One region of the Yoonia vestfoldensis genome, then DNA from elsewhere that is predicted to be linked to it. Evidence: riboswitches for the same ligand, from Rfam matches in the RefSeq annotation. Region 1 holds a riboswitch; the other holds the start of a gene.
The links. Region 1 has a riboswitch for cobalamin ahead of LOKVESSMR4R_RS01595 (HupE/UreJ family protein). Riboswitches for the same ligand answer to the same signal wherever they lie in the genome.

Region 1 (15,851 bases):
AAAAGCGCGAAACCATCGTGTCCAACGAATCGTCGGAAATCATCCGCATGTTCAATTCAGCCTTTGACGGGATCACCGGCAATACTGATGATTACTGGCCCGAGCAATTGCGCGACGCCATCGCCCCCGTGAACGACCGGATCTATGACACGGTCAATAACGGCGTGTACAAATCCGGCTTTGCCACCACGCAGCAAGCCTATGAAGACGCGGTCTATCCGCTGTTCGACAGCCTCGACTGGCTCGAAGACCGGCTGGGCAAGACCCGCTATCTGATGGGCGATAGGCTGACCGAGGCGGATTGGCGGCTCTGGACCACGCTGTTGCGGTTCGATCCGGTCTATCACCTGCATTTCAAATGCAATCGCAAGCGGATCGCGGATTATCCAAACCTGTCAGGCTATCTGCGCGACCTTTACCAAGTGCCGGGTGTGGCTGCGACGGTGAATATGGATCATATCGTGCGGCATTATCATTACAGCCATGACACGATCAATCCGAACCGGATCATCCCGATCAACCCGGTCATCGATCTTTCAGCGCCGCACGGCCGGAGCTAAGACCGCCGTAATGATAGACGATCGCGGCCAGGTCTGTAGGCGGGGTCGCGGTCTGGATAAAAGCGCGCGCATTGCCACTATAGCCGAAAATAGAGCCGTCAGAGAAAACGGTCGTATCGGTGACAAAGACCACGCTGGCCCATGGTTGGCGAAACTGCGCCATATCGGCGACCGCCAGCGCGCTGCCGCCGTCCAGCATCACATCCAAAACGATGACGTCGAAACCGATTGTTTCCAGCGCGCCAAGCGCCGCCGCGCTGGTCGGCGCCTGCGTGACTTGCGCACCAAGCATTTCCAGATGCCGCTGCCAGATTGCAGCAAGCCCGCCATTGCCATGAATGATCAGAACATGCATGTATTGGGTCGATCCTTGCTGGTTCTCCGGCGAATCCGGATGACGGGGGGCCAGCCGTCCCCAAGCGCGGACCCATCATCCACGAACATACTATCTTGTCAAAAGATAGTATCTTTCGACTGACCTTGCGGATCATGCGATTATCCGCTTGAAAGGCGAGGATCAAAAAAGGCTGCGAAAAATGACGACTTGGATAACCATTTGCGACACGTGCAAGCGCGAAGGCTGGGATGCGGCCGCGATGGCCCAGACCGACGGCGAAGCGCTGGCAGGGCTGATCGAGGCAGCAGCCTCTGGGGTGGCAGGGGTGAAAACACGCCGGGTGTCGTGCCTGATGGGCTGCAAGTCCGGCTGCAACGTCGCCATTCAATCCCGTGACAAGCTGAATTACACGCTGGGCGATTTTATCCCTGATGACGAGGCCGCAGCAGGCATCGTGGCCTATGCGCAGGCCCATGCCCAAAGTGCGACAGGTCAGGTCCCGTTCCGCGACTGGCCACACAGCATCAAAGGCCATTTCGTCACACGCCACCCGCCCTTGCCCGACAGCGAATGAATATGGCGCGCGATCATGGCGGCGGGCTTGATGCCGCCATTGCGCGCTATGGCGGCAGCCGGGCGACATGGCTCGATCTGTCCACGGGGATCAACCCGCAGCCATACCCGCTGCCACAATTCGCCGCCGATAGCTGGACCGCGCTGCCCGACAAGGCCGCCTTTGCGCGCCTGCATGATCTGGCGCGCGGCTTTTGGGGCGTGCCTGCAGAGGCGGGTGTTCTTGCGGCAACCGGGGCCTCGGCCATCATCGCGGCCTTGCCACGCGTCTTTGCCCAGGGCGAGGTTTGCATCCCCGGCCCCACCTATAACGAACATGAAGCCGCTTTTCGCGCCGCGGGCTGGACCATTGGCAAGGTGCCGCGCCAGGCGCTGGTGGCCGTACATCCCAACAACCCCGACGGGGCGATCTGGCGCGCGGCCGATTTCACCACCCCGATCACGATCATCGACGAAAGCTTCTGCGACGTGATGCCGGAAAGATCACTGGTCCATCTGGCCAGCCGCCCGAATACGCTTGTGCTGAAAAGCTTTGGCAAATTCTGGGGGCTGGCGGGCCTGCGGCTCGGCTTTGCCATCGGGGATCCTGCCGTGATCGCGCGGCTGGCGGATATCTTGGGTCCGTGGCAAGTGTCCGGCCCCGCGCTGACGATCGGGGCAGAGGCGCTGGCCGATCCACAATGGGCCGATGCGACACGGGCAAGGCTGGCGCAGGATGCGGACAGGCTTGATCATTGCCTGGCGGCCAAGGGTGCCACATTGCTGGGCGGCACATCCCTGTTCCGGCTTTACCAGGTGGATGACGCAGCACGCTGGCAGGACCGGCTGGCAAAAGGCCATGTCTGGTCGCGCGTCTTTCCCTATGCACGCGACTGGCTGCGCCTTGGCCTGCCCGCCCCCGACCGCTGGGCGCAACTCGAGGCCGCATTGTGACCCTGTTTCTTGGCATGATCCTGGATGCGTTGTTTGGAGAGCCGAAATGGCTCTGGTCGCGCTATCCCCATCCGGCTGTTTTGATGGGGCGGCTGATCGGCTGGTGTGACCTGCGTTTCAACGCAGGCCCCGACCGCAAGGCCAAAGGCAGCGCGGTGCTGGCGGGGCTGGTCATCGGCGCGGGGCTGCTGGGGCTGGTCCTTGACGCGCTGCCCGGCAAGATCATCGACATTCTGGTCATCGCCATGCTGCTGGCGCAAAAATCGCTGGCCGATCATGTCCGTGCGGTCGGCGATGCTTTGCGGCTGTCGCTGGGCGATGGCAAACGCGCGGTGGCGATGATCGTGGGGCGGGACACGCGCGGCATGGACCGGCCCGCCGTCGCCCGTTCGGCCATCGAAAGTGCGGCGGAAAACCTCTCTGACGGGGTGATCGCGCCGGCCTTTTGGTTCCTGATCGCCGGGCTGCCGGGGCTGTTGATCTACAAGATCGTCAATACCGCCGACAGCATGATCGGCTACCGCACACCGCGCCACGCCGATTTCGGCTGGGCGGCGGCGCGGTTCGACGACCTGCTCAACCTGATCCCCGCGCGGCTGACGGCTGCTCTGATCTGGGCCGTCACACACCGCCCCGACCCGCGCGGTATCCTGGCCGAGGCGCCGCTGCACCGCTCGCCCAATGCCGGCTGGCCAGAGGCCGCCATGGCGCATGGGCTGGATATCGCGCTCAGCGGGCCGCGTAGCTATGACGGGCAGCTGCGCGATTATCCTTTCGTCAACGCAGGCGGTGAACACGACCTGACCCCCGATGACATCGACCGCGCTGTCACCATCTTGTGGAAAACATGGGCGGTGATGCTGGTCCTGGCGCTGATCACCGCCGCCTGACCGGTTTCCGCCGATCGGGCCACCGGCATCTTGCACCACCTGTCTGCCCTGCTAGGCTCGCGCCGACCCAAAGACCCGGAGCCCGCCATGCGCCTTGCCCTTGCCACCGCCCTGACCCTGTTGACAGGGGCCGCAACAGCCCAGACCTGCGGCGGCGATGTCAACAGCTTCATCGCAGGCGTCAAAGCCGAGGCCGTGGCGACAGGCATCCCCGCCGTCACCGCGGATGCGTTTTTCGCAGGCGCGCAGATTGACGATGCCGTGCTGCGCGCCGACCGCGCGCAAGGCGTGTTCCAACAGGATTTCATCCAGTTCTCGCGCAATCTGATCAGCCAGAACCGGATCGATAACGGCGCGCGCAACAGCCAGCGGTTCGATGCAACCTTCCGCCAGATCGAAAACCGCTTTGGCATCCCGCGCGGCGTGCTGCTGGCCTTCTGGGCCTTCGAGACCGATTACGGCGCGGTGCAGGGCAACTTCAACACCCGCAACGCCCTACTGACGCTGGCGCATGATTGCCGCCGGCCAGAGCTGTTCCGCCCGCAACTGATCGCCGGGATCGAACTTTACCGGGGCGGGGGCATGGACCCTGCAACCACTTTGGGCGCTTGGGCCGGTGAAATCGGCCAGCTGCAGAAACTCCCGCGCGAGATTGTCGAAAAAGGCATGGATGGCGACGGGGACGGCGTGGTCGACCTGAAAAACTCCGCCCCTGACGCGCTGATGACCGGCGCGAATGTGCTGTCCTCGCTCGGCTGGCGGCCAAATGAACCATGGATGCAGGAAATCGTGGTGCCCGCCAATCTGGACTGGTCACAGACCGGCCTGACGAAAAAACGCCCGGTCAGCGACTGGGCCGCCATGGGCGTGACCGCACGCCAAGGCGGGCTTGGCCCCGCCAACCTGCCTGCGGCGATCCTGCTGCCGATGGGGCGCAACGGACCGGCCTTCATGACCTATCCCAATTTCGACGTCTATTTCGACTGGAACCGCAGCTTTGTCTATGTGACGACCGCCGCCTATTTCGCCACCCGGCTCAGCGGCGCGCCGGTCTATGACGCAGGCAATCCGTCGCCCGCGCTGACGGGTGACCAGATGCGGCTGTTGCAGCAACGGCTGACAGCACGGGGCCATGATGTGGGCGGCATCGACGGGATTCTCGGGGCCATGACGCGCAACGCCGTGCAGGCAGAACAGGTCCGCCTCGGCCTTCCGGCAGATGCCTGGCCGACGCTTGATCTATTGAACCGCCTCTAACCCATCTTCCGAGCCTAAATATCCCCGCCGGAGGCATAAAAGTCCTTAGGCCACCATCGCCGCCGCCCGCTTGAGGTCGACCGACACCAGCTGCGACACGCCCTGTTCGCCCATGGTCACGCCAAACAGCCGGTCCATCCGGCTCATGGTGACGGCATGATGGGTGATGATCAGGAACCGCGTATCGGTGCGGCGGCACATCTCGTCCAGCAGATCGCAGAACCGGGTGACATTGGCATCATCCAGCGGCGCATCCACCTCGTCGAGCACACAGATCGGCGCGGGATTCGCCAGAAACACCGCAAAGATCAGCGCCAGCGCCGTCAGCGTCTGTTCACCCCCCGACAGCAACGACAAGGTGCTCAGCTTCTTGCCGGGCGGCTGGCACATGATTTCCAACCCCGCCTCCAGCGGATCATCGGATTCGACCAGCACCAGTTTGGCCTCGCCCCCGCCAAAGAGATGGGTGAACAGCAGCCCGAAACTGTCATTGACCTGTTCAAAAGCCGTCAACAAGCGTTCGCGGCCTTCCTTGTTCAGACTGGCAATCCCGGTGCGCAGCGCGGCGATAGCAGCCAGCAAATCGGCCTTTTCGCCCACCAGCGCGTCATGTTCGACCTGCACATCCTTGGCGTCTTCTTCGGCGCGCAGGTTGACCGCCCCCAATGCATCGCGCTGGCGCTTCAGCGCATTGACCTCGGCCTCGACCGTGGCGACGGGGGGCATATCTTCTACCGGCACGCCCAAAGCCGCGAATAATTGCGCAGGCGTGACCTCTTGCGCTTCCATGATCCGCTCGGCGGCATAGGCGATGGTTTCACGCGCGGCATCAGCGCGGGCCTCGGCACGGGCGCGGGCCTCGCGCGCCTCTGACGCCAGACGTTCGGCATCACGCTCGGCATGGCCTGCATCGCGCAGCACGGTCTCGGCCGCGGCCAGCTTGTCGGCCGCGGCACGGCGGCGGATCTCTGCCGTGTCGATCGCATCGGCCAGTTCGGCGCGTTTGGCGGCGATCTCCTCTGGTGCGGCAGAGGCTGCGGCCAGTTCCGCCTCGGATGCGGCCTTGCGCTCGGCCAGCTCGGCGCTGCGCTTGGTTGCGGTTTCCAGCCGGTGTTTCCAGCCGCTGATTTCCTTGGTGATCTCTTGCGCGCGGCGCAGGCGGGCGTCGCCCTCGCGGCGCAATTCCTCGGATGCGGACCGGCGCGACATCATCGTGATACGCGCGGCTTCGACCGTCATCTTGACATCCTCGACCGATGCGCGCGCGGCTGCCAGATCGCCCAATGCGGCGGCGGCCTGTTCGGCCTCGGCCAAGGATTTGCGCGCGCCCATCGCCTCTTCCTCGATCCGGCGCAGGGCCAGACCCAGACTTTCCAGCCGCCCCTGCGACAGGTTGCGATCCGCCTCGGCACGGCTGGCGGCACGATTGGCATCGGCCACGGCACGATCAGCATCGCGGCGGGCAGCACGGGCAGCCTGGTCGGCAGCAGTCGCATCCTGCAAAGCATGGGTCAGCGCGTCATGCGCCGCCACCGCCTGCTGCGCCTTGGCGGCCGCGGCATCCAGATCGCGCTGCAATTCGGCCAGCCGGTTAAGCTGCTGCAACCGCAGCGCCGCCGCCGAAGGCGCATCTTCGGCCCCCGACCGGAACCCGTCCCAGCGCCACAGATCACCCGCCAGCGAGACAAGCCGCTGACCGGGCTGCAAATCCGCCTGCAAACGCGCACCATCGGCAGCATCGACCAGACCGATCTGCGCTATGCGGCGGGCCAGCACCTGCGGCACGGTGACGACATCCGCCAAAGACGACACACCCGCAGGCAAGGGCTGCGCCTGCGCATAATCGGGCAGGCTGGCCCAGCCGGTCGGCGCATCCCCCGCCACCGCAGGGGCGCGCAGATCATCGGCCAGCGCCGCACCCAGCGCCTTTTCATAGCCTTTTTGCACCGACAGAAGATCCAGCACCTGCCCGCCCTCGGCACGGTCGCGATCCACCAGACGCGCCAATGCGGTCACCTCGGCGCGCAGGGCATTCGCCTCGCCTTCGGCCTCGGAGCGGGCGGCGCGGGCCTCGCTTTCCTGCGTCTGGGTCACGGCACGGGCGGCTTCGGCAGCGGCCAACGCCTCTTCGGCGGCATCGGCGGCGGCAAGGGCTGCGGCTTCGGCCAGACCAGCGGCGGCAAAATCCGCCTCGGCCTTGGCCAAGGCGGTCGCGGCCTCTTGTGATGCAGCCTTGGATTTGGCGGCCTCGGCCTCGTTCTTGGCCATGGTCGCGCGATGGTCGTCGATCAGGCGCTGCGTCGATTGGTGGCGCGCAGCCAGACGGGCGACATCTTCGGCCAATTGCGCCGAGGCCGCCTCGGCCTCTTGCAAGACACCCGCCGCCGCGCGCGCAGCGCCTTGTGCGGCCTCCAGCCGGGCCTCGTGGCCTTCACCTGCCTTGGCGATCTCGCGGGCTTCCCATTCCAGCCGGGCGATGGTTTCACCGGCATCCTTGTTCAGCCCGGCCTCGCGGTCGATATCGCGGGTCAGCTGGTCGATGCGCGCACGCAGGGTGGCAATCATGTCGCGGGCGCGGTCTTCTTGATCCTGCAAAGCATCGCGCTGGACCTGCAGGCGCTGCAAGACGGCCGCTGCAATCGCCTCTTCCTCGCGCAGGGCGGGCAAAGCATCCTCGGCCCCCTGACGCGCCTTGGTCGCATCGCGCGCGGCACGTTCGGCCTGCGCGGCGGCGGTCGTGCGGTCTTGCAACAGGGTCGTGGCCTCCAGCAAGGCATCATCGGCCTCTTTCCAGCGGCGAAACAGCAACATGCCTTCGGCGCGGCGCAGGCTTTCACCGATCTCGCGATAGCGCGCCGCCTGCCGCGCCTGACGCGCCAATTGTGCCAGCTGTGCGGCCAATTGGTCGATCACGTCATCGACACGGGTCAGGTTGGTTTCCGCGCCTTTCAGCTTCAGCTCGGCCTCGTGGCGGCGCTGATACAGGCCGGAAATCCCGGCCGCTTCCTCTAGAATACGGCGGCGCGACTTTGGCTTGGCGTTGATCAGCTCCGAAATCATGCCCTGCCGGACCAAGGCGGGCGAATGCGCACCCGTCGAGGCATCGGCAAACAGCATCTGCACATCGCGCGCGCGCACATCCTTGGCACCGACCTTATAGGCGGATCCGGCATCGCGGGTGATGCGGCGGATGATCTCCAGCTGGTCAGCATCGTTGAAGGCAGCGGGCGCCAGCCGTTCGGCATTGTCGATGATCAGCGAAACTTCGGCAAAATTGCGCGCAGGGCGGGTCGCGGCACCAGCAAAGATCACATCCTCCATGCCGCCACCCCGCATGGCCGAGGCGCGATGTTCGCCCATCACCCAGCGCAGGGCTTCCAGCAGGTTGGACTTGCCACAGCCATTCGGGCCGACCACCCCGGTCAGACCATCGGCGATGATCAGATCCGTGGGATCGACAAAGCTTTTGAAGCCATTCAATCGCAGTTTGCTGAAACGCACTATCCGCTGCCCTTGATTCTCCGCTGCCAGAAAGCCTGACGCCTGACACGGGTGCGAGTCAACGAAACCTGTCTAGATCAGGTCATTTGCAGCCTTTTATCCACAAGATATTGTGAAATTCCCCTCTTTGGAGCCAAAATATCCCCGCCGGAGGCAGCGCCGGAGGCGCTATTGGCCCTGTCAACGTCGGTTTACGGCCTTGACCGCGGGCCGCCGATGCAGGCACAACGGACAGGCATGGTTCCCCGCACGGCGCGCAGCGTCAGGGGATCAAATGGGAATGTGGACGCACCGATCCTGTCAGGGAGATGCCAAGCCACAGCCGCCCCCGCGACTGTATGCGGAGAGTGCCTTGTTGAAACGCCACTGGGTCCGCCCGGGAAGGCAACAAGGCGCATCGACCCGCAAGCCAGGAGACCAGCCATGCACCGGGGCGACCGCCTCGGCCAACAACAACGGACGGGGTGTTCCGTGGGGGTTCTGCATTGGCCGGAGGGTCGTGCTTCCCATGAAATCCCCCCTTTAGTCGATCCAAAGGGGACGAAAATGAAAAAACTTCTGACCATCGCAGGCCTCAGCCTTGCGGCATCGCCAGCCCTTGCGCATCACCCGCTGGGTGGCTTGCCAATGGAAACCTTCACCCATGGGCTGCTGTCGGGCGTCGGCCATCCGGTGCTGGGCTTTGACCATTTGTTCTTTGTCGCGGCGATGGGCATCGCTGCAACCTTTACCGCCAACCGTCTGCTGACGCCTGCCGCCTATATCGGCGCGATGCTGGCGGGCTGTGGCCTGATGTATGCGGGGATCGCCCTGCCGCTCGCTGAAACCGTGATCGTGCTGTCGCTTCTGGTCATCGGCGGGATCGTCCTGTCGGGCAAAACCCTGTCGACGACAAATGCGCTGCTGGTCTTCGCGACATTCGGCCTGTTCCACGGCTCTGCCTTCGGCGGGTCGATTGCCGGACAAGAAGGCGGCGTCGGCGGCGCTGTGCTGGTCGGCTATCTGATCGGGCTGGGCGCGATCCAATATCTGATCGCCATCGGCGCAGGCTGGGCCACGCGCAAACTGGGCGCGGTCGACGCCAGCGCGATGACCGCCCGTCTGGGTGGCGCGATGGTCGCAGGCGTCGGCCTGTTCCTTGCGCTGGAAATCATCGAAGGGCCGATCGTCTCTGCGATCACCGGCTAAAGCCGCGTTCCGCGATTTATCGGGCGGCCCGCAAGGGCCGTCCCTTTTTCTGTTCCCCGCCGCCAAGGATACCCCATGCCCGCCAAAATCCCCGCCACCATCGTCACCGGCTTTCTCGGCTCTGGCAAAACCACGCTGATCCGGCACATGCTGCAAAACGCCCAAGGCAAGCGCATCGCGCTGATCATCAACGAATTCGGTGATCTGGGCGTGGATGGCGACATCCTCAAAGGCTGCGGCGACGAGGTCTGCGCCAAGGATGATATCGTGGAATTGTCCAACGGCTGCATCTGCTGCACCGTCGCCGATGATTTCATCCCCACGATGGAGGCGCTTTTGGCGCGCAATCCCGCCCCCGATCATATCGTGATCGAAACCTCGGGGCTTGCCCTGCCGCAACCCTTGGTGCGCGCCTTCAACTGGCCCGGCATTTCCACCCGCGTCACCGTGGACGGCGTTGTCACCGTCGTCGATGGCCGCGCCGTGCAGGACGGCCAATTCGCCCATAACATCGCCGCCGTCGATGCCCAGCGCGCCGCCGATGACAACCTCGACCATGAAACGCCTTTGTCGGAACTCTTCGAGGACCAGATCGCCTGCGCCGATATGATCGTGGTGAACAAGACCGACCTGCTGACGGCAGACGAGGCCGACAGCCTTGCCGCGCAATTGCGCACCGACAGCCGCGACGGTGTGCAGGTAGTGAAAACCAGCATGGGTGCGCTGCCTGTCGATGTGCTGCTGGGCCAAGGGATCGGGGCAGAGGCTGATCTGGAATCCCGCCACGAAATCCACCACCACCATCACCACCATGATGATGACGCGGATGACCACGACGACGATCACCACCATGACCACGGCCATGACGAGTTTGAATCCTTTATCGTCACCCGTGACGAGGTAGCCGATGCCGCAGCCTTTGCCGCCCAGGTCAGCGCCGCGATCAAGGCCAATAACATCCTGCGCCTGAAAGGTTTCGTCGCAATCACGGGCAAACCGATGCGAATGACACTGCAGGCCGTCGGCCCCCGCGTGGAAACCTATTTCGACCAGCCCTTCGGCGATGCCCCCCGGCAAACCCGGCTTGTCGTGATCGGCGAGGCCGGGCTGAACCAATCCGCCATCACCGCCGCCCTGCAAGCATGATCATCGTCAGCATCACAGATCCGCATGATGCGCAGGCCACAGCCCTGCTACAGCAAAGCCATGCGCTGATGCAGGCGCTGTTCCCGCCAGAGGATAATTTCTACCTGTCCATCGACGATCTGGTGGCCAGCGACATCCATTTCTACACCGGCCGTATTGGTGACACGATTCTGGGCACCGGCGCGCTGCGGGTCTGCGACGGCTATGGCGAGATCAAGTCGATGTTCGTGGATGAGACTGCGCGCGGCAAAGGTATCGCTGATGCAATCCTGCGCCAGATCGAGGATCAGGCGCGCAGCCTATCATTGCCGCTACTGAAACTGGAAACCGGCAACATCCTGCATGCAGCACACAGGCTTTACGCAAGGCATGGGTTCACGCCTTGCGGACCGTTCGGCGACTATCCAGAGATCGCCAGTTCGGTTTTCATGGAAAAGCGGCTGTGATCTCAGCCCTTCTTTTCCTCGGCGGCCTTTTTCATCCGCGCCAGCAATTCGGCCTTGTCGGGACGCGCGCCAAAGGGCTTTTTCTTCGATCCCGGCGCGTTGTGTTCCTCGTGCTTGGGGCCTTTTTTCGCCATCTTCGGTGCTCCTGCAGCGTTGTAATCCATGGGTCTATCCTCGTGTTTGACCGCCTCTTAGCACAGGGCAAAAGCTGATGCACCTGCTCGCCGCCACCCCCGGTGCGATTTCGGACGGGACCGAACCGGTCGATCTGGGCCAGACGCCTGCCGATGTAGTCATCATCTCTGCTGCCGATACCGAACTGGCCGCCCTGGCCGAAGCACGGGCCGAAATGACCAACCCGCCTACCTTGCGGCTGGCCAATATGCTGCATCTGGCACATCCGATGTCGGTCGATCTGCATCTTGACGATTGCGCCACCAAATCGCGTCTGGTGATCGCCCGCGTGCTGGGTGGTGCAGCCTACTGGAAATACGGCCTGACCCAATATGCCGCGCGACTGCATGATGCGGGCGTGCCGGTGGCGTTCCTGCCTGGCGACGATAAACCCGACCCCGAATTGCGCGGGTTGTCCACCGTCAGCGGCACGGATTACGACGCGCTCTGGTCCTATCTGGTCGAAGGCGGGCCGCAGAACAGTATCAATGCGCTGGCCTATGCAAAGGCGATGCTGGACAGCACCGAAAAACCCGCCGCCGCTGCCCCCTTGCTGCGCGCCGGCGTCTACTGGCCGGGGGCGGGCATCGCCGATCTGACGAATGCACAGGCGGCATGGACCGCTGACGCGCCCGTCGTGCCGATCATCTTCTACCGCGCCTTGGTGCAGGGCGGCGGGCTGAACCCGATCAACCGCCTGACCCGCAGCCTGTCGCGCGCCGGCCTGAACCCGCTGCCCATTTTCGTGGCCAGCCTGAAAGACCCCGTTAGCACCGCAACGCTGGACCATCTGTTCACCATTGCCCCGCCCGATGTGATCCTGAACTGCACCGCATTTGCGGTGGGCAGCCCACATGACGGCGACGACAGCCCGCAAAACCCGCTGTTGGCCAACAATGCGCCGATCTTTCAGGTGATCCTGTCGGGTGCCTCCGAGGCGTCATGGGCCGAGGGCCTGCACGGCCTGACCGCGCGCGACATCGCCATGAACGTGGCCCTGCCAGAAGTTGACGGGCGCATCCTGTCGCGCGCGATCAGCTTCAAGGGCGAGGCGTTTTTCGACGACGCCACCGAATGCCCCATCGCCACCTATCAGGCGCGCGGCGACCGCGTCGATTTCGTCACGCAGCTAACCGGCAACTGGGCACGCCTGCGGCAAACCCCCACCAAGGATAAAAAAGTCGCCCTGATCCTCGCCAATTACCCCAACAAGGACGGACGTCTGGCCAATGGCGTCGGCCTCGACACGCCTGCGGCCACGATCCACACGCTGCACCTGCTGGCGCAGGCGGGCTACCAGACCACCCCACCCGCCGACAGCGCCGCGCTGATGGCGCAGATCATGGCAGGCCCCACCAACTGGCTGACCGACCGCGCCGACAAAGCGGGCGGCGAGCTGCTCGCCCTCGACACATACCGCCAGCATTTCGACGCCCTGCCGTGGGATATCAAGGAACAGATCACCACCCGCTGGGGTCAACCCGAAGACGACCCTTTCTTCCGAGCCGAAATATCCCCGCCGGAGGCCGCAAGCCGCGCCAGCGGCGCAGGTTTCGCGCTCTCCATCCACGCTTTCGGCAATGTGATCGTAGGGCTGCAGCCCGCGCGCGGCTATAATATCGACCCGGCCGATACCTATCATTCCCCCGATCTGGTCCCGCCGCATAATTACCTCGCCTTCTATTTCTGGCTGCGGCACCATTGGGGCGCCGATGCGATCGTCCACATGGGCAAGCATGGCAATCTGGAATGGCTGCCCGGCAAATCCGTCGCCCTGTCGGAAACCTGCTGGCCCGAGGCGGTCTTTGGCCCCACCCCGCATGTCTATCCTTTCATCGTCAATGATCCGGGCGAAGGGACACAGGCCAAACGGCGCACGTCCGCCGTCATCATCGACCACCTGACCCCGCCACTGACCCGCGCCGAAAGCTATGGGCCGATGCGCGATCTGGAAGCCTTGGTTGATGAATATTACGAGGCCGCAGGCGTCGATCCGCGCCGCATGACCCATCTGCGGCGCGAGATCCTGTCGCTGTCGGATGCGACGGGGCTGTCGCGGGATGTGGGTTTCACCGGCGACAAGGATGGCGATCTTGGCAAGCTCGACGCCTACCTTTGCGATTTGAAAGAGGCGCAGATCAGGGACGGGCTGCATATCTTTGGCCAATCGCCCTCAGGCCAGCAGGAACTGGACCTGGCCATCGCCCTCGCCCGGGTGCCGCGTGGCGATGGCAAGGGGCAGAATGCATCCTTGCTGCGGGCCTTGGCTGCGGATCTTGGCCTGAGCATCGACCCGCTGGATTGTGATATGGCAGCCCCGGCGGCGGAAAAGCCCGAGGCATTGGCCGATGACACGACATGGCGCAGCAATGGCGATACCGTCGAACGGCTGGAAAACCTGTCGCAGCGGCTTGTGCGGGACGGCGGGCGGGGCGTCCCGGGGTTTACCCCTGGCGCGGCGCAGGCCGTTCTCCGAACCATCCACGACGATATCCTGCCCAGGGTCCGCGCTTGCGGCCCTGCCGAAGGATCGGCCCTGCTGACCGCCCTTGCCGGCCATTTTGTCCCCCCCGGCCCGTCGGGTGCGCCCACACGCGGGCGGCTTGATGTGCTGCCCACGGGGCGCAATTTCTTCAGTGTCGACAGCCGGGCCGTGCCCACACCGACGGCCTGGGCCTTGGGATGGAAATCGGCAAACCTGCTGATCGAAAAGCACCTTCAGGACCATGGTGACTGGCCGCGCGCCATGCTGGTCACCGCTTGGGGCACCGCCAATATGCGCACCGGCGGCGATGATATCGCGCAAGCCTTGGCGCTGATGGGCGTCAAGCCGACATGGGACAGCGCCAACCGGCGTGTGACGGGGTTCGAGGTGCTGCCGCAATCCGTGCTGGGCCGCCCGCGCGTCGATGTGACCCTGCGTATCTCGGGGTTTTTCCGTGACGCTTTTCCGCAGCTGATCGCGCTGGTCGACAGTGCCGCGCGCGCGGTGCAGGACCTCGACGAGCCCGCCGATCTGAACCCTGCCGCCGCGCGCAGCAAAGCGGGCGAGGACCCCACCCGCGTCTTCGGGTCCAAACCCGGCGCTTATGGCGCGGGGCTGCAAGCGCTGATCGACGAAAGGATCTGGTCGGATAAAACCGATTTCGCCGCCGCCTATCTGACCTGGGGCAGCTATGCTTACGGTGCCAAGGCCAGCGGCGACCGGCGCGAGGCCGCCTTCAAGGCGCGCCTGTCCCAGGTCGACGCCATCGTGCAAAATCAGGACAACCGCGAACACGACATTCTGGACAGCGACGATTACTACCAATTCGAAGGCGGGGCCGCCGCCGCCGTCAGCACATTGCAAGGGCGCGACCGGCCGATCTATCACAATGACCATTCCCGCCCCGAACGCCCTGTCATCCGCACGCTGGATGATGAAATCGGCCGCGTTGTGCGGTCGCGCGTGGTCAATCCCAAATGGATCGAAGGGGTAAAACGCCACGGCTATAAAGGTGCTTTCGAGATCGCGGCGACGGTCGATTACCTTTTCGCTTTCGCCGCCACTACCGGGGCCGTGCGCAACCACCATTTCGACCTGGTCGAGGCCGCCTTTCTGGCCGATGACGCCACCCGCACCTTCATCGCCGATGCCAATGCCCCCGCATTGCGCGAGATAGCCGAACGCCTGCAAGAGGCGATTGACCGCAACCTGTGGCAGCCCGCCTCGAATTCTGCGCGCGCGCGCATCGCGGGCCTGCTATGATCTGCGCAAAGGAGACAGCCAATGACCGATGACCCCGACCGCCACGCGATGAAAATGGCCAAGAAAAAGGCCGCCCGCGACAAGATCATGGCGACCAAGACCGACCAGAAAGGTCTGGTCATCGTCCATACCGGCAAGGGCAAGGGCAAATCCTCGGCGGCCTTCGGGATGATCTTTCGCTGTATTGCGCATGATATGAAATGCGCCGTCGTCCAGTTCATCAAAGGGGGCATGTCCACCGGGGAACGCGATCTGATTCTGGCAAAATTCAGCGATATCTGCGCGTTTCACACGATGGGCGAAGGCTTTACCTGGGAAACGCAGGATAAATCGCGCGATATCGAAATGGCGCAGGCTGCCTGGGCCAAGGCCAAAGAGCTGATCCTGGACGAGACCAATACCATGGTTCTGCTGGATGAAATCAACATCGCGATCCGCTATGATTATGTCGCCATCGGCGATGTCGTGGCCTTTCTGCGCGACCACAAACCGCCGATGACCCATGTCGTGCTGACGGGGCGCAACGCGCATGAGGATCTGATCGCATTGGCCGATCTGGTGACCGAGATGGAACTGGTCAAACATCCGTTCCGATCGGGCATCAAGGCGCAGATCGGTGTGGAATTCTAGCGTCACAAATCGGGCATAAAATCGTTACATCGCTTGCACTGAACCGACCGGTTCAGATATAGACAGGCGATGGGTGCAATGGTTCTTCGATCCTCGGATCTTGTCGCAAAGGGCGTGCAGCGCGCGGTCTATCTGCATCCGCTTGATCCGACCAAATTGATCAAGGTGCTGCGGCCCGCCACCACGATGCCGCGGCGCAATAATTTCAACGGGATCATGGACCGGCTGCTGCCCAGCACCCGGCTGCGCCAGATCCGCAAGGAATATGCCGAATATCTGCGCGTCATGCTGACCCATCCAGAGCCGGATTTTCACGCGCCCATCGCCCATATGTTCGGCTTTACCCCCACGAATGAAGGTCTGGGCTGCATCACCGAACGGGTCATGCAGCCCGATGGCCGGCTTGGCGAAACGCTGGGGGCCAAGGCGCAGGCAGGCAGTCTGACACCCGCGCAACTGGCGCTGTTG
Region 2 (8,342 bases), 250 kb from region 1:
AGTGTACGACAGTTCTGGCCCATATACGGATTCCAACAGTCTGCCAGACATTAGACAGGGCCTGCCCGGAGTGCGCCAAGACTGGATCATCGGGCGTGGCGATGTTGAACCCTATCAGGGGCGCAACACGCAGGACGCCGATAATGGGTTTGTGAAGGGGGATCGCCTGACCCCAGAATTTCCGGTAAAACCACGGGCCTATCGCGCAAAAGAGGGCAAAGCGGTGACGCAGCTGGCCTATGCGCGCGCTGGTATTGTTACCCCCGAAATGGAGTTTGTGGCCATTCGCGAAAACCAGCTGCGTGAACCGATCTCCGGGCCGCGTGACGGCAATGACTTTGGCGCAAACATCCCGGATTATGTCACGCCCGAATTTGTGCGCGACGAAATCGCCGCAGGGCGGGCGATTATCCCCGCCAACATCAACCACCCAGAGATCGAACCGATGATCATCGGGCGCAATTTTCTGGTTAAGATCAATGCCAATATGGGCACGTCCGCCGTCACGTCGTCGATGGAAGAAGAGGTGGATAAACTTGTCTGGGCGATCCGCTGGGGCGCCGATACGGTCATGGACCTGTCGACGGGGCGCAACATTCACAACACCCGCGAATGGATCATCCGCAACAGTCCCGTGCCCATCGGGACCGTGCCGATCTATCAAGCGCTGGAAAAAGTAAACGGCGTTGCCGAGGATCTGACGTGGGAGGTTTTTCGCGACACGTTAATTGAACAGGCCGAACAGGGCGTCGATTACTTTACCATTCATGCGGGCGTACGGTTGCATATGGTGCCAATGACGGTGGGCCGCGTGACAGGAATCGTGTCGCGCGGCGGATCGATCATGGCCAAGTGGTGCCTGCATCACCACAAAGAAAGCTTTCTGTACACGCATTTCGCCGAAATTTGCGATATTTGCCGCGCCTATGATGTCTCGTTCAGCCTTGGCGATGGCCTGCGACCGGGGTCGATTGCCGATGCCAACGACGAGGCCCAATTTGCCGAACTGGAAACACTGGGCGTGTTGACGAAAATCGCTTGGGCCAAGGATTGTCAGGTGATGATCGAAGGGCCAGGCCATGTCGCCATGCACAAGATTAAAGAAAACATGGACAAGCAGCTTGAGTGTTGCCACGAGGCGCCGTTTTACACACTTGGGCCACTAACGACCGATATCGCGCCGGGGTATGATCACATCACATCCGGCATCGGGGCTGCGATGATCGGTTGGTTCGGCTGTGCGATGCTGTGTTACGTGACACCAAAAGAACATCTTGGCCTGCCGGATCGTGACGACGTGAAAATCGGCGTGATCACTTATAAAATTGCCGCCCACGCCGCCGATTTGGCCAAAGGGATGCCCGGTGCACAACGCCGCGATGATGCCTTGTCTCGTGCCCGGTTTGAATTTCGGTGGGAGGATCAGTTCAACCTGTCGCTGGATCCGGAAACTGCGCGTGATTTTCATGATCAAACCCTCCCGAAAGAGGCGCACAAGGTGGCGCATTTTTGTTCCATGTGCGGGCCGAAATTCTGCTCGATGCGGATCAGCCATGACATTCGCGCCGAGGCCCAGAAAGACGGAATGGAGGCGATGGCCGCAAAATTTCGCAACGGTGGTGACCTTTATGTGCCGGTAGATGATGAGACTGACGCATGATCACCATCGCGGGGGCCGGTCTTGCCGGATTGGCCTCTGCTCTTGAACTGGCACGGCGCGGGGCAGAGGTGCGGGTGTTTGACGTCGGCGATAAACCGGGGTCGCACAGCGTTGCGCGGTTTGCGGGTGGCATGCTTGCGCCTTGGTGCGAGGGTGAAACGGCGGATCAGCAGGTTGTAAAACTTGGGGCAATGGCGGCGGATTGGTGGGCACAAATCACGCCGGTCACGCGGCGCGGAACACTTGTGCTTGCCCCGCCGCGCGACCGGGGCGAACTGACGCGATTTGCCAGACGCACCACTGGTCACCGCACAATCCCTGCGGGTGACATCGCGGAACTGGAACCTGCGCTGGCGGGCCGCTTTTCGTCGGGGCTTTATTTTCAGCGTGAGGCGCATCTTGATCCGCGCCAAGCGCTGCGCGATTTATACCGTGTCGCGCGGGCATTGGGGGTCGCGTTTTCGTTCGACACACATGCACCCGCAAAGGTTGATCTCGATTGCACCGGCATCGCGGCCGATCTGCCCGATCTACGCCCCGTGCGCGGCGAAATGGCGATCCTGCACTGCCCTGATCTGCACATTTCGCGCACCATCCGGCTGTTACATCCGCGCATCCCCCTCTACCTTGTGCCGCGCGGAGACGGGGTTTATATGATCGGCGCGACGATGATCGAAAGTTCATCCACGCGCCCGCCAACGGTGCGATCGCTGACGGAATTATTGTCAGCGGCGTACGCCCTGCATCCCTGTTTGGCCGAGGCTGCGGTGATCGAAATTGGCGCGGGTCTACGCCCGGCTTTTCCCGATAATTTGCCGCGGATCGTGCAGCTAAACGACAGGCTTTATCTGAATGGCCTTTACCGCCACGGCTTTCTGCTTGCCCCTGCGATGGCGCTGAACGTGGCTGATATTCTTATACCGGAGGTTCGTAATGAAAATTATACTCAACGCACAACAGCATGACGTTTCGGCTTTGACGTTTGCGTCCGCACTTGATGAACTTGGGTATTCAAACCCTGCCATCGCCACCGCGCTGAATGGCATGTTTATCCCACGCGACGCCCGCGAAATGACGCAGATAAACGAAGGTGACCGCCTCGAAGTCCTCGCTCCGATGCAGGGAGGCTGAAATGCAGCTTTATGGCATTGAAATCACCTCCCGGCTTTTGCTGGGCACCGCGCAATACCCGTCGCCCTCGATCCTTCGGGATGCAATCACCGCCAGTGGTACGGAAATCATCACCGTTTCGCTGCGACGGGAAACTGTTGATGGGTCGGGGGCAGGGTTTTGGGCCGGTTTGCGCGCCCTAAATATGCACATCCTGCCCAACACCGCCGGATGTTATTGCGTACAAGAGGCCGTGACGACCGCGCATATGGCGCGTGAGGTTTTTGGAACGGACTGGATCAAGCTGGAGGTGATCGGTCATGCAGACACGTTGCAGCCGGACGTTTTCGCGCTGGTCGAGGCCGCGCGCGTGCTTTGCGGCGACGGGTTCAAAGTTTTCCCCTACACGACGGACGATCTTGTGGTGGGTGAAAAGCTGATTGAGGCTGGCTGTGAGGTTTTGATGCCGTGGGGGGCGCCGATTGGGTCGGGCCAAGGTTTGCGCACGCCGGATGCACTGCGCAGCATGCGCGCCCATTTTCCGGACATTCCGTTAATCGTGGATGCAGGGATCGGGCGGCCATCGGACGCCGCCCATGCGATGGAACTTGGCATGGATGCGGTTTTGTTGAACACGGCCGTGGCCAAGGCGGGTGAACCGGCAAAAATGGCGCATGCCATGGCCTTGGCGATTGAAGCCGGGCGCGCGGGCTTTGCCGCCGACCTGATGGAGCCACGCGACATGGCCGTGCCATCAACGCCCATCATGGGGCTGGCGAAATTGGCATGATGGAACGGTTTTATCTAATTGTCAGTCATGTTGCCCGCCTGGAATTGTTGGTGCCTCTCGGGGTGAAGCTTGTGCAGTTGCGGATCAAGGATCAACCTGACACCGAAATCCGCCGCCAGATAACGCGGGCCCGCGATTTTTGTGCCGTGCACGGTGCGCAACTGGTTGTGAATGATCATTGGCGCGCCGCCATCGATTTGCGCTGTCGTTTTGTGCATTTGGGGCAAGAGGATATGCAAACCGCGGATTTCGTGGCCTTGCGAACAGCCGGGGTTCGCGTTGGGCTGTCGACCCACGATGAGGCGGAATTGGATCGCGCGCTGTCGCACGATCCGGCTTATGTCGCACTTGGGCCGGTCTATCCGACGCTGTTAAAGAAAATGAAATGGGGGCCACAGGGGCTAGAACGGGTGGCGCAGTGGAAAAAAATCGCTGGTCAAACGCCCGTGGTCGCCATTGGCGGGCTTACGCCGGATCGATTGCCGGGCGTGTTTGCAGCAGGGGCTGACAGCGCGGCAGTGGTGACGGACATCCAGATGGCAGATGATCCCGAAGCGCGGACCAGAACATGGCTGACGGCGTGTGCGTCATGAACCGGTATGCGCGTCAAATAATCCTGCCTGAAATCGGGACTGAGGGGCAATCAAAGCTAAGCCGCGCCCGTGTTCTGGTGGTGGGGGCAGGCGGGCTGGGCTGCCCCGTGTTGCAATATCTTGTCGGGGCAGGGGTCGGGCAGATTACGGTGCTGGATCCTGATATCGTCGAAGAAAGCAATTTGCACCGCCAACCGCTTTATACGATGTCGGATGTGGGACGGCCCAAGGTGTTGGCCGCCCGTGATCACCTGTTGGATGCCAATCCCGCATCGTCATTACAGACACATATGACGTCACTTTACCCCGGTAATGCGGCGGCACTGGTGAACGATGCAGACGTGGTCGTTGATGCGGCTGACAGTTTTGCCGTGACTTATACGCTGTCGGATGCCTGCAAAATTGCCGGTGTGCCCCTGATTTCCGCCAGTGTCCTTGGCCAATCCGGTTATGCGGGCGGGTTTTGCGGGCCTGCGCCGTCAGTTCGCGCCATTTTCCCTGATTTGCCAGCGCGCGCGGGCACATGCGCCACGGCTGGTGTGATGGGGCCGGTCGTGGGCATGATCGGCACGGTGCAGGCGCAAATGGTGCTTCAAATCATACTGGGCCACGCGCCCAGCCCGCTTGGGCGGATCGTGACGTTTGACGCGTCTACGTGGCATTTTGGGGGCTTTTGTTTTGCCGGTACGCCGGAACCGCAACATCGGCCTTCGTTCGTGGGGCGTGCGGACATTTGCGGCGATGACCACGTAATCGAATTGCGTACCGAAGAAGAGGCGCGGGATACCATCACGTCGCAGGCCGAAAGATGGAGCGTTGAAACGATCCCTGATTTTGTGCCGCGGGCCGGACGCCGCGTGGTTTTGTGTTGTGCAACGGGGGTACGGGCGTGGCGCGCGGCATCAATCCTCAATGAAAACGGGATCACAAATACAGCCTTGCTTGCAATAAGGTGCTGCGAATGACGCGCGTGCTTTTGATTGGTGGAACGGACAGCAGCGGCGGCGCAGGATTGATGCGGGATGGGGCCGTGACATTTGATTTTGACTGCGTGCCTCTGCCGATTGTGACAGCGGTTACCGCGCAAACAGATCAGGCCGTTCAGGTTGTTCATCTGGTCCCGCCGGAGATCGTTGTTGCGCAACTGAAAACTGCTTTTGTCGGTGATCCACCGGATGCAGTTAAGATCGGAATGGTGGGGACCCGTGAATGTGCGCGTGCCGTCGCAAGTGTGTTGATGAACTATCGGATCCCGATTGTTTTGGACCCGGTGTTGCACGCAAGTTCTGGCGCGGCTCTTTATGCTGGGGGGGGGGTTAGCCCGCTTACAAAAATTGCAACGCTTTTGACGCCAAACCTGAATGAGGCAGCGGCGTTGCTTAACCGTCGTCCGGCCACTGACGATGACGACATTGCGGACCAGGCACGGGCGTTGCGCGCTCGCGGTGTCAACGCAGTGTTGATGAAAGGGGGACATTCACAGGACCATGAGTGCACGGATCACCTGTTTGATGCCGGCGGACATCACCTATTTACGGGCAAGCGGCAGCCAATGACGCGCCGCGGCACCGGATGTACCCTTGCGACCGCCATAGCGTGCCGTTTAGGGGCACATCGACAGCTTGTTGATGCGTGCCGGGATGCGTTTGACTATACGAAAATGTGGATTTCGGCTGGCCAGTTGCCCTGACCGCAGAGGCCCAATTCACAAGGCCCACGCCTTGCGACGCATAATTTCAGCCTTGTGTCTGGTGCTGATCCATGTGCCTTTGGTCGTGTCTGGTGCCCCGAATTGGGGAGAATCGGGAAGCTGGTGAAAGTCCGGCACGTGCCCAACGCTGTGAAGGTGATGATCTTTGTTTATGCCACTGGAGCAATCCGGGAAGGCGCTCAGATCAGAAGACCCTAAGTCAGAAGACCGGCCAGACAGCATAGCCTGTTCCACGCGGACGGTGGGGCGGGCGATTACAAGTATTGTTGGGGATAAAACAATGCCAAATACGTCCGCGCTGGCGCAGGCCGCGCCCTTTTCTAAAGCCGAACGCGACGCCGTTTACAAAGCCATTTATACCCGCCGCGATGTGCGCGATCAGTTTTTGCCAGATCCGATTCCGGACGAAGTTCTGCACAAGTTGCTTGATGCGGCGCACCATGCGCCCTCGGTCGGGTTTATGCAGCCGTGGAATTTCATCGTCCTCCGTGCGCCGCAAGATCGCGAACGCATGTGGCGGGCGTTTAATACGGCGAACGAGGAAGCCGCTGGCATGTTTAGCGGTGAACGCCAGTCCACGTACCGATCCCTAAAGCTGGAAGGCATCCGCAAGGCACCGGTAAACATCTGTGTGACCTGCGACCGCTCGCGCGGCGGCGAGGTGGTGCTGGGCCGCACGCACAATCCGAACATGGACCTATACAGCACGGTCTGCGCGATCCAGAACCTTTGGCTTGCTGCACGGGCCGAAGGGATCGGAATGGGCTGGGTCAGCATTTTTCATGACGCTGACGTTAGGGCGCTTCTCGATATCCCTGACCGGATCGAGATCGTCGGTTACCTGTGTCTCGGCTATGTCGAGCAGCTTTATGAACGCCCCGAACTTGAGGTCAAAGGCTGGAACCGGCGCACGCCGCTTGAAGAGCTGATCTTTGATGGGAAATGGCAAGGCGACCCGTAAGGCCGTCTTACCCACGCCCGCGATAGGTCGGGACACCTTGATCAGGAATCCAGACGCCGCTGGGTTGCGCGCCGGTCTGGAAAAAGACATCAATCGGGATGCCGCCGCGCGGATACCAATAGCCGCCCACGCGCAGCCATTTCGGCGCTAATGACTCAATCAGGCGCTTGCCGATCGTCACGGTGCAGTCTTCATGAAACGCGCCGTGGTTTCGGAACGAGCCCAAAAACAGCTTCAGTGATTTGCTTTCCACCAACCAGTCGCCTGGTACATAATCCAGCACGATATGGGCAAAATCCGGCTGGCCGGTCATGGGGCAAAGCGAGGTGAACTCTGGCGCGGTAAAGCGCACGGCGTAATCGGTCCCCGCCTGCGGGTTCGGGACCCGTTCCAGCACAGCCTCTTCCGGGGTTTTCGGCAGCGTGGTTTGGCCGCCCAACATGGTGAGGTTTTTGTAGATATCTTCGTTTGACATAATCAGTTCCTTGTCTCACACGCCGCGCTTGTTGCCCCAGATCAGGGTATGAAGCTGCGGCAGAATATGGGGGGTGAACCAGCGGTCACCCAGTGTTTTGTCGACCAGCCACTGCATGCGGTCGATGATACCATCTATGTCGATGACGGCGTCCTGCGCATCTGGCGGCGGTGGGGTATGATTGCCCGGCTGAAGATAAAGAGGCAGGGCGGCGTAGCGGCCGGCCACGTCGCGGGCCCAATTATAATCGACCTCGTCGAATATAACGATCTTCAGGACTGTCCGCGCGGTTTTGGCCTGCGCGAGGCAATCGTCAAACTTGTCCCAGTCCACGGTTTCACCCGATGAGGGCGGTTTGGGGCTGAGCACCAGAAGATCGAGGTTCTCAAACCAGTCCTGCGCAACCGACCCCTGCGTTTCCAGTGCAAACTTGTACCCCTGCGCGTGGCCCATACTCATCAACGGACCAAAGTTCTGGATTGCAGGGTTGCCGCCCGAGAGGGACACGGTCAAAGGTGTGCCGCCCGACAGATCCCAAACCTTGGCCCAAATGTCGTCGGTTGTCATTTTGGCCCAGTCGTGGCGGTATTCGCTGTCAACGGCGTGCAGGCTGTCACACCAGCTGCACCGATAATCACAGCCACCGGCCCGAACAAAGACCGTCGGCGCGCCGATCAACGCGCCTTCGCCCTGAATGGTGGGGCCGAAAATTTCGGCGATGCGTAATGCGGTCATGGCCGGTATTCCGCCCAGGTCTTGGGCGTCTCGCTGACCTTAACGGCGCTGGTCTGGTCCCAGCGCGCCTTGCACCAGTCATACAACATCTGCGCCATCCATTCCGATGTCACCTTGTCGTGGCCAAACACCTCGTTCAGATGGCGGTGGTCCATCTCGTCGTCGATGTAGCGTTTTAGCGGGGCAAGCGCGTTGTAATCCAACACGAACCCGTCCTCGTCGAGGGTGTCACACGCCAATTCAACCACGACGATGTAATTGTGCCCGTGCAGCCGCGCACAGGGATGATCCTGATGTAGATGGCACA

Region 2: linked by a shared signal. The riboswitch ahead of bluB (5,6-dimethylbenzimidazole synthase) and the one ahead of LOKVESSMR4R_RS01595 (HupE/UreJ family protein) in region 1 are both predicted to bind cobalamin.

What each region holds. Positions count from the first base shown of each region.
Region 1 covers NZ_CP021431.1:310,482-326,332, reverse strand. The annotation lists gene LOKVESSMR4R_RS01630 (glutathione S-transferase family protein) at 1-560, shown strand, start outside; gene LOKVESSMR4R_RS01625 (response regulator) at 526-915, opposite strand; gene LOKVESSMR4R_RS01620 (DUF1636 family protein) at 1,097-1,471, shown strand; gene LOKVESSMR4R_RS01615 (threonine-phosphate decarboxylase) at 1,468-2,403, shown strand; gene cbiB (adenosylcobinamide-phosphate synthase CbiB) at 2,400-3,293, shown strand; gene LOKVESSMR4R_RS01605 (lytic murein transglycosylase) at 3,381-4,550, shown strand; gene smc (chromosome segregation protein SMC) at 4,596-8,051, opposite strand; cobalamin riboswitch at 8,288-8,477, shown strand; gene LOKVESSMR4R_RS01595 (HupE/UreJ family protein) at 8,598-9,239, shown strand; gene cobW (cobalamin biosynthesis protein CobW) at 9,315-10,385, shown strand; gene LOKVESSMR4R_RS01585 (GNAT family N-acetyltransferase) at 10,382-10,831, shown strand; gene LOKVESSMR4R_RS20690 (hypothetical protein) at 10,834-10,965, opposite strand; gene cobN (cobaltochelatase subunit CobN) at 11,043-14,753, shown strand; gene cobO (cob(I)yrinic acid a,c-diamide adenosyltransferase) at 14,775-15,383, shown strand; gene LOKVESSMR4R_RS01565 (YrbL family protein) at 15,462-15,851, shown strand, end outside.
Region 2 covers NZ_CP021431.1:67,972-76,313, forward strand. The annotation lists gene thiC (phosphomethylpyrimidine synthase ThiC) at 1-1,660, shown strand, start outside; gene LOKVESSMR4R_RS00320 (FAD-dependent oxidoreductase) at 1,657-2,625, shown strand; gene thiS (sulfur carrier protein ThiS) at 2,594-2,791, shown strand; gene LOKVESSMR4R_RS00330 (thiazole synthase) at 2,793-3,560, shown strand; gene LOKVESSMR4R_RS00335 (thiamine phosphate synthase) at 3,560-4,153, shown strand; gene LOKVESSMR4R_RS00340 (ThiF family adenylyltransferase) at 4,129-5,118, shown strand; gene thiD (bifunctional hydroxymethylpyrimidine kinase/phosphomethylpyrimidine kinase) at 5,115-5,843, shown strand; cobalamin riboswitch at 5,917-6,095, shown strand; gene bluB (5,6-dimethylbenzimidazole synthase) at 6,145-6,825, shown strand; gene queF (preQ(1) synthase) at 6,833-7,300, opposite strand; gene queE (7-carboxy-7-deazaguanine synthase QueE) at 7,316-8,035, opposite strand; gene queD (6-carboxytetrahydropterin synthase QueD) at 8,032-8,342, opposite strand, start outside.